One region of the Paenibacillus guangzhouensis genome, then DNA from elsewhere that is predicted to be linked to it. Evidence: predicted binding sites of a transcription regulator. Region 1 holds the regulator's gene; each other region holds the start of a gene.
What was found. Region 1 encodes Rex, which represses fermentation and respiration genes when NADH is low (regulators of the CRP and FNR family bind a similar motif). Its sites were predicted from a motif close to TTGTGAAATATTTCACAA; they were not measured.
Positions count from the first base shown of each region.

Region 1 (3,287 bases):
ATTTCGCTCCATAGACTGTGCCAAGACGAAGAGCTTCTAATGCAGGTACGGCCGTCGGATCACCCGATACTCCTTTATGGATCAATGCAGCGAGACGCATTTCTTCGAACATATCGAGATTGTTGTTGCTCGCTGCGCCATCTGTACCAAGCGATACGGTTACCCCTGCTTTTAACAAATCTGTTACTCTCGCGACCCCACTCGCAAGCTTTAGGTTGCTACCAGGGTTATGCGATACACTTACATTATACCGAGCAAGGGTCTCAATTTCCTCATCATTCAAATGTACGGCATGCGCAACAAGCGTCGGACGCGTAAACACGCCAAGCTTCTCCAAATGCGCTACAGGGCGAAGACCGTATTCGTTCACGTTCTGCTGGACTTCTGCAGCTGTCTCCGACATATGCGTGTGCATAGGCAGGTCGAGATCATGCGCAGCTTGAACGAACTTCTCAATAAAGGCTGGAGGACACGTATAAGGCGCATGCGGCGACATCATGGTCGTAATTCTGCCATCTGCTTTCCCATGCCAATCTTTCGCGAATCGAACAGCCTCTGCAAGCTTCGCCTGTTGAACATCCTCAGGACATAGACCGATCGCACCACGCATCAGAACCGCACGAATGCCGGACTCGTCCGTTACTTTTGCAACTTGATCCATATGATCATACATATCTAGGAATGTCGTCGTACCGCCCTTTAACATTTCAAGGACAGATAACGATGTGCCCCAATAGACATCCGTGGACGTGAATTTCCCTTCCATCGGCCACATTTTCTCTTGAAGCCATACTTGCAGTGCAAGATCATCCCCGTGACCGCGAAGAAGAGACATCGCTGCATGACCATGTGTATTCATTAATCCAGGCAAGAACAAGAGCCCCTTGCCATCCATGACCTCTGCATCCTCAGGGATGACCAAATCCGCCGGAAGCTGCTCACCTACATAACGAATGTGATCTCCTTCGATCACCATAACCCCATGTATAACCGGTTTATCTTCGTTCATCACGGCAAAATAGCCGTTCTTAATGATCCATAGATTCTTCTTCATCTTCGTCCATATCCTTCCCATTATGCAAGTAGTACGCCAAGCTCAATAAATCTGTTGTAAAATCAGCCGTATGCACGCGCACATGCTGAGGTACTTTTAAGATGACCGGCGCGAAATTCAGAATTGCCTCGACCCCTGCATTGACGAATGCATTGGCTACATTTTGTGCTTCGAGCGCTGGAACCGTAATAATACCGATCCGAACATTATGTTCACGAACCGTTGCTTCCAAATCTTCCATCGGCTGTACCACAATATTGTTGATTTTGGTTCCGATTTTTGGTTGATAAGCATCAAAGACAGCTACAATTTTCATATTATCCTTAAGATATGTATTGTAGTTGCTTAATGCTTGCCCGAGATTACCGGCCCCGACAAGAGCGACATTAATCTGCTGATTCAGCTTTAGAATCTGACGGATTTTCTGAATGAGATAGGCAACATCATAGCCGATCCCTTTACGGCCGAACTCACCAAAATACGCTAAATCTTTACGGATTTGAGCTGGATTCAAATCCAGCTTCAATCCAAGATCTTGCGAAGAGACGGTCAGCACTTCACGCTGCTGCAATTCACTTAAATAACGTAAATAAATGGGAAGACGACGTACAACTGCTTCAGATATTTTCATTGTTTTCATGGATGACTCCCCTCTCTTCCTCGTCCGACAGCCATTCTTGCATGCGAGGCACGATCTGATCCAGGCGCATATGTTCCATCTTCGGCCCGGGTAAAGAATATAAGAAATACTTGCCATAATAAGATTCGATGACGCGGGTGTCATAAATAATGACGATGCCTCGGTCTTGCGCGGTGCGCACCAGTCGGCCAAATCCTTGCTTGAACCGGATCACCGCTTGCGGAACCGATAATTTCATAAATGGATTCTTCTTCTCCTTCTGCAGCAGTTCCGCTTTCGCTTCAATGAGCGGATGATTCGGCGGCTGGAACGGAAGCCTCACAATGGCGAGACAGGTTAGTGCATCGCCTGGGATGTCGACTCCTTCCCAGAAGCTGCTCGTACCAAGAAGAACGGAGGCGGATTGATCTTGAAACCGCCGGGTGAGCTTGCTGCGATTCCCGCTGTCGATCCCTTGTCCAATAACTTGGATTTGATGTGGGCTCAGCAGCTCTTTTAATGGGTCATACACTTGCTTCATCATCCGATAAGAAGTGAATAGGACGAGCATTCTGCCTTGTGTGGCGACAGCTGCATCAGACAGCGACTTCACTAAAGTCTGAATGAAGTGGGCGTCCGGATTCGAGCCTTTGAGCATCGGGAAATCCCGTGGGATGACGACTAACGCCTGCTTCCGATACTGGAATGGCGATGGAAGCACCATGCTCTGAAGTCGCCCTTGATCCTGCGCTTCCTGTAGACCTAACTGCTCAATCATATACTGAAACGATTTATCAACAGATAACGTCGCTGACGTGAGCACGATGCTCTTCTTGCTATCGAAGAAGTATTCCTTCAGCTGTGCGCTCACATCCGCTGGAACGGCGAATAATTGCAAGGATTTGCTGCGGAAATGACCGCTCGCTTCCATCCAGAATACAACATTGGGTTCCTTCATTTTCATGAAATAACGAATATCATCGCGAGCACGTGCCAAATCCTTCACGGTACCAGATAGGTCCGTCACAGCCGCTTGAATGCCGTAATCTTCTTGCACATCACGAAGATCTTGGAGCAATCGTTCTGATTTGCGGACAATTTCATTCAAGAGGGCATTCAGCTGGTCTTCCAGCATGGAGGCCGTATCCCAATCATTTGGCATTTTCTCCGTCTGCAGACGATAGACATATTGTCCCTGCTCTTGGTTCGCATCGCTTGTTCGCTGTGGCATCATACTGAACAGGATTTCCGTTAGTTTGTCCCACATCTCCTTCGCATCGACAAGCTGTGAGTATGAATCCTCGATGATCTCACAAGCCATCTGCGCTTTTTCGTCGGGAATGACATGAAGCCGATTCCGAAGCGTTGGCAATTGGCCATTCTTACTATCCTTAAGCAGACGCAGCAGAATATGAACAAGCCCGAAATACTTCACGTGCAGACCGAGATGTTTCCCGGCAACTTCCTCTAGATGATGCGCCTCATCGATAACCAGATGATCATAGGCAGGCAAGAATCGATGATCTACCTTAATATCTGTGAACAATAAGGAGTGGTTCGTAATAATCACGTCAGCAATATTCGCCTCGTGCCTAGCACGATGATAGAAGCATT
Region 1 is NZ_CP045293.1:2,921,455-2,924,741, forward strand. It holds gene GCU39_RS13050 (amidohydrolase) at 1-1,054, opposite strand, end outside; gene GCU39_RS13055 (redox-sensing transcriptional repressor Rex) at 1,029-1,694, opposite strand; gene dinG (ATP-dependent DNA helicase DinG) at 1,672-3,287, opposite strand, start outside.

Region 2 (3,287 bases), 1.2 Mb from region 1:
GCCGGACAGCCGCCACTGCAGTACAACTTGGCCCAGCAATCCTTGCATTCCGGCTTCGAATAGCAGTTGCTCTCTTTGAATTGGCCCTGCAACTCAGGCCGTGTGATCCCGTCCCAGAGATTCCCCATGCTGTAGGCTTCATCCCCTACGAACTGGTGACAAGGGAATAGCTCGCCCCACGGCGTGACCGCGAGATATTCTGTGCCTGAGCCGCAGCCGGTGATGCGCTTCTGGATGCAAGGGCCTTCGGAGAGGTCCAGCATGTAATGATAGAAAGTAAACCCTCTACCTTGTTCGTCCCGATCGATCATTTCCTTGGCGAGAATCTCGTATTGATTGTAAATCTCCGGGAGATCTTCCTCGGTAAGTGCATATGGCTCCCGCGGGTCACAAATGACTGGCTCCATCGAGATTTTATCGAATCCAAGGTCTGCGATATGGAAAATGTCATTCGTGAAATCGACATTGTTGCGTGTATAGGTTCCTCTTACATAATATTCTTGGTCGCCGCGTTTCCGGATGAATTCTTGGAACTTCGGAACGATATGATCATAGCTTCCTTTTCCGGTCACAGTTGTGCGGAGTCGGTCGTGAACCTCTTTTCTGCCGTCCAAGCTTAATACAACATTGTACATTTCCTGATTTAAGAATTCAGTAACCTCATCATTCAGCAGCATGCCGTTCGTCGTGAAGGTAAAGCGGAATTTTTTCTTGTATTCCTTCTCCTTGCTTCTTGCATAAGCCACGATCTGCTTGACCACCGTCCAAGCCATCAGCGGTTCCCCACCGAAGAAGTCAATATCAAGGTTGCGATGATGACCCGAATGTTCCAGCAGGTAATCGATCGCTTTCTGTCCAACCTCATAGCTCATAAGCGCGCGGTCGCCGTTGTACTTCCCTTGGCTTGCGAAGCAATAATCGCAAGACAAATTACAAGTATGCGCGACATTAAGACAGAGTGCCTTCACATACGTCTTACGATTTTTCAGATCGATGGAGAGATCCTCATACGGATCCTGGGTGAATAGCTGCCCCTGGCTTTTCAGCTCCTCAACCTCCGCAATGGTGCCTCGAATGCTCTCTTCAGTAATGGCCGGATCATATTCATATTTCTCCAGCATGAAGGATAAGATCTCGTCCGGGGACGTTTGCTCATACAACGCAATGACATCATACGCCAAGTCGTCGACCACATGCACCGAGCCGCTATAGGTATCGAGCACGATGTTATATCCGTTAAGTTGATATTGATGAATCATTCTGTGAATCAAACTCCTTTTTGCCTGCAAATTGACACGGTTCAAAAAAATAGCCGCCCATCGACAGCGCAGTGGGCGGTGAATGAAATGCCAAAAACCTATTTGTTCATTGCGTTCTCACAACGCTGGTTCGCAACGCCGCAGGACGTCTTGCAAGCCGACTGGCAAGATGTCTGGCATGCCCCGCATCCGCCGTGCTTAGCCGTATCCATCAGTGTACGTGTGCTTAGTGTTACGATTCTTTTCATCCTAAATAACTCCTCTGTCAATTCAATTGGTTCAACCCTGTTCAGAATATAATGTGAATGAATTCACTTTATTTCCTTTTCCAAGGGTAGCAACGACCGTGGATGTACGTCAATCAAATCGATCACACCCGCGCTCGCCATCATTTTGTATTGATTTCATACCAAAAAGTGGTTAAAATGTGTGGAATCACATCATAGGAGGATGAATGAGTGTCCAATGAAATCAAGCATCACGTGGACTACCCGATGGTGCACATTCCTGGGGGAAACGTTGCATTGCGAGACGATCGCATCAAGAAAACATGGAGATCGGAGATCAAACCGTTTCTTCTCGCCCCCTATCCTGTCACGATAGAACAATATCTTGCCGTCACAGGTCAACCCGCTTCCGTAACCGCTGAGGATCTGACACCTGTCGTCAATATCTCATGGCATGAGGCTATCGCGTATTGTAATCAACTCTCGCAGCAAGCTGGACTCCTACCTTGTTATTCCGTAAGCTCAGATGGCGAGCATGTCACTTGGCATGAGGAAGCGAACGGTTATCGACTTCCGACCGAAGCCGAGTGGCAATATGCATGTAAAGCCGGAACCACGGCCTATCAATATGGAGAGCTGCATGAGATTGCTTGGTATCATGATAATTCCGAAGGCAGACGTCATAATGTAGGCCAAAAAGCGCCAAATGCCTGGGGGTTGTACGATATGCTGGGGAATGTCTGGGAATGGTGCTATGATCTCTATGATACCGAAGTATACGGTACCTACCGTATTTTCCGTGGAGGCAGCTGGGCTGAAGAGGCCCGGGGATGCGGGTCGACGTGCCGCAGACGCAGCCACCCCACCCTCCGTATCGACGATCTTGGCTTCCGTCTTGCCCGTTCGATATAACGATAGAGAAGACACGGAGATCGCTTCCGTGTCTTCTAAGGTCTATCCGCCTCGTCTATAAGTTCTTCCAAATATGAAAGGCTATTCGTTCCCCTTGAAATAGATCCTGCCCTTCCATATCCAACAACGGACCAAATCTCAGCTCGAAATCTTTGTTCTTATCGAAGTGATTCGCTGGCACAAGCAAAACCGCCATCGTCTCTACGCTTTCGCCCGCTTGTAACACCTCGCTAGTCTTCGGCGCTAACGTTTGCGTTGCCTTCACCGTCGCGGACGATTGCGGCAACGAGAGCAATACAGCCAAATCACTTAGCTTTAGCAATTCCGACGAATCATTCTGGATCCGATATTTCGCTGTTAACGCAACAACCCCCTGATCCCCAAATCCCGAGAAAGAGCTGCTATGTGCCGCATCGATCTTCAGCTTCGCCCATTGATATCCTTCGAGCGTAATCTTGATGTTACTCACTTGATCGCTTCGCTTGGGCTCGAAGGTAAAGAGCACCTGCTTCTCGGCAATATTTTGCGTCGTTAGCAGATCGGAATAAGGCTGTTCTTGCGGCTTCTTCGTTCCGCTGTCTTGATCCTCTTTCAACAGGAAATCACGGCCGCCAATTCGCAGCATATTGACCTTAGGTTGTTCGGGCAAGAAAAATAACAGCTTTTTTGTTATGCCATCCTTATAGTTGAGCAAGAGCGTATAATCCGAAATCGTGTATGTTCCAGAGGCATTGGATTCAGACATAACCCTCGTGGATATGCCGGATTTATCGCCTGAATCCGAACCGTCCGATGTGAATCCGTTGAAGCTGCTGTCCGCGAAGTACCCGTCTTTGGCGAAGACATATGTGAGCGAGCTTGCCAATCCACTGCCAGCACTTGATGAGTA
Region 2 is NZ_CP045293.1:4,102,651-4,105,937, forward strand. It holds gene scfB (thioether cross-link-forming SCIFF peptide maturase) at 1-1,259, opposite strand, end outside; gene scfA (six-cysteine ranthipeptide SCIFF) at 1,358-1,507, opposite strand; gene GCU39_RS18440 (formylglycine-generating enzyme family protein) at 1,718-2,398, shown strand; gene GCU39_RS18445 (copper amine oxidase N-terminal domain-containing protein) at 2,454-3,287, opposite strand, start outside.
Region 2: the regulator Rex is predicted to act here: its motif matches at 1,559-1,576, upstream of scfA (six-cysteine ranthipeptide SCIFF).

Region 3 (3,287 bases), 190 kb from region 1:
TGATTTTTGTGGTTGGGTTGTGGCTTGTATGGAATACAACAAGGCCGCTGATGAAGCTGAAAGAGGCTGTTAGCCGATTTGACCCCTCGTATCGACGCGTTCGATTACCGAAGGGTGATCATACAGAAATTGGGCAATTGATGGATACGTTTCAGTCCATGTCCGAGCGTATTGGTAGGCATCATCAACAGCAGACGGAATTTCTTCAAAATATATCGCATGAATTGCGAACGCCATTAATGTCTATTCAAGGCTACGCAGAGGCGATCAAGGATCAGGTTGTCTCGGTTGAGAAAGGGGTAGATGTTGTATCGAAGGAATCGAAGCGTCTGATTCAGTTGGTCGATAAGCTCCTGCAGCTTACGAGACTCGAGACGTTAGATGAAGCGTGGAAGATGACGCAGGTAGATGTGAGCGAGCTAGTAGAGCAAGCTGTACAGCTCCTCGGACCCGTGGCAGCTGAACGCCAAGTGAAGATCGAATTGCAGATTGCATCCATAGAGCATGTTGTACCCGCGGAGCAAATTTTTCAGTTGATCATGAATTATCTGCAGAATGCTGTACGGTATGCCGCATCGGAAGTGACTGTTACGCTCGAACAAGTGCCGAACGGATTTCGAATGATCGTTGATGACGACGGGCCGGGGGTGCCCATTGCTGAACGCGAATCAGTATTTGAACGGAATTACATTGGGGAAGCGGGGATGACTGGAATTGGGCTTGCGATATGCAAGCATATTGCAGATAAACTACAGACGAAGGTCGAATGTCTGGAATCTCCTCAAGGCGGTGCAAGATTTACATTTGAATATAAGACAAAATAAAGACCACCTACATGTGATGCTAGGCGGTCTTTATTTTTAGATGCGGCAGATGGACAATGGACATTTCTCGCAATGGCAAATTTCTTGCAGCTGCTTAATGTCTTTAATAACGATGAGTCCGCCTTCGTATTCAATGGCATCCTTCTTGCGTAAGTCGCTGAGCATGCGGTTTACGCTCTCACGGGTCGCACCGATCATATTGGATAAGTCCGTATGTGTAACTTTCTTGTTAATTAGAATGTGCTCACCGTGAGGTTCACCATACGAGTTGCTGAGTCGAATCAATGTGGAGCATAATGCACCTGGCTTCCCATAGAGCATTAAGTCACGGAATTTCGTCTGTGTCAGGCGATGATGCTGTCCCATCCATTTCATGAACTCAATGGAGAAGTCGCAGTGCTGACAGAGTAGAAGCTCAAGATCCTTCTGCTCGATAATACCAATCTCAGTCTCTTCCATGACTTCTGCCGTGAAGCTGTGTTTGCCTTGGTTGAATGGGTCTACATTCCCGACTAAGTCCCCAGCTTGGTACATATACATAATTAGCTCTTTGCCCTCATCTGTCGATTTGGTTATTTTAACGCGGCCTTTGCTAATGTAGAACAATTTATCAGTCGGATCGCCCTCCCAGAATAAATGGGATCCCTCCGGAAAAATTCGTTCTTTCATGACGACAGATAACCGATTGAAGTTGGTGTCTGAGAATACGCTAGTGTTGCCTGTTCTTTCTAGATCGGTTGGAGATAGAAGTGTCATATCATTTCCCTCCTCTGGATATTCACTTTTTGTGTTGTTAAAAAATAGGATGTGCATTTCTTCACAAACTTATTTTAACACGTTTTTGATCACATAATAGCGTTAATTTTTATGTAATTTTGAATATTCAGTAAACATTTGTGGAAAAAATCACTGACGATGAAGAAAGGGACAAGGAAAGAAACACTCATGTGAATTGTTTCACAATATGTTCACACTTTGTGAATGATTTCACGTAGATATTCCGGGAACAATACGGTATGATCAAGTTGTAAGGCAAACGTAAGAAAAAAGTAGAAATTTCGAGAACATTATTTTAAAATGGTGGTATCTCGAAGTGCCAAATAATGGGCTAAAATGGAGGATGGAGAAAATGGCAATGAAAACAGAAACATCAAAAGCCGAAAAAACTGTACCTACTGTGCAAGAACATATCAACTCCCTTGTAAAGAACGCAAAATCAGCATTGAATGAATTTATGGGATTCAATCAAGAACAAATCGATAATATCGTTCAGGCGATGGCGCTCGCAGGACTCGACAAGCACATGGCACTCGCGAAAATGGCTGTTGAAGAAACAGGTCGTGGTGTATATGAAGATAAAATTACGAAGAACATTTTTGCGACCGAGTACATCTACCACAGCATTAAATATGATAAAACCGTTGGTGTGATCGAAGACAATTCCTTCGAGAACTTCCAGAAGATCGCTGAACCAGTCGGGATCGTAATGGGGATTACGCCAGTAACGAATCCAACATCGACTACAATGTTCAAAGCACTTATTTCCATCAAGACTCGCAACCCGATTATTTTCGGATTCCATCCATCCGCACAGAAATGTAGTGTGGAGGCGGCACGCATTCTACGCGATGCAGCAATCGCACATGGCGCACCGGAAAATTGCATTCAATGGATTGAGTTCCCTTCGATGGAAGCAACCGATTCCCTGATGCATCATCCTGATGTGGCGCTCATCTTAGCGACAGGCGGATCCGGTATGGTCAAAGCGGCATACAGCTGCGGTAAACCAGCTCTTGGCGTTGGACCGGGTAACGTGCCGGCATTCATTGAGAAGACAGCGAACATTGAACAAGCGGTAACGGATCTTATTCTATCCAAAACATTTGACAACGGCATGATCTGTGCTTCCGAACAAGCGGTGATCATTGAAGAGCCGATCTACAATAAAGTTAAAAAAGCGATGACAGATAACGGGTGCTACTTCTTAACAAAAGAAGAAACTGCGAAATTGACTGGCAGCGCGATGAAAGGCGATACTTGCGCGGTGAACCCAGTGATCGTAGGTCAACCAGCAACGAAAATCGCTGAAATGGCAGGCATTAAAGTTCCGGAAGGTACGAAAATGCTCGTCGCTGAACTGGAAGGCGTTGGTCCGCAATACCCATTGTCAGCTGAGAAATTAAGTCCCGTTCTTGCTTGCTACAAAGTGAAAGATGCTCAAGCAGGTATCGATCGTGCAGCAGAAGTGGTTGCCTTTGGCGGTATGGGTCACTCGTCGGCGATTCATTCGAACGACCAAGATGTTATCGCTCGCTTCGCGGATCGTCTGCAGACAGGCCGGATTATCGTGAACTCCCCTTCGACGCACGGTGCGATCGGAGATATTTATAATACCAACTTGCCTTCACTCACGCTAGGTTGCGGATCGTATGGACGTAACTCGACATCCTCGAACGTTACGGC
Region 3 is NZ_CP045293.1:3,108,393-3,111,679, reverse strand. It holds gene GCU39_RS14035 (sensor histidine kinase) at 1-824, shown strand, start outside; gene GCU39_RS14030 (Crp/Fnr family transcriptional regulator) at 861-1,580, opposite strand; gene adhE (bifunctional acetaldehyde-CoA/alcohol dehydrogenase) at 1,954-3,287, shown strand, end outside.
Region 3: the regulator Rex is predicted to act here: its motif matches at 1,770-1,787, upstream of adhE (bifunctional acetaldehyde-CoA/alcohol dehydrogenase).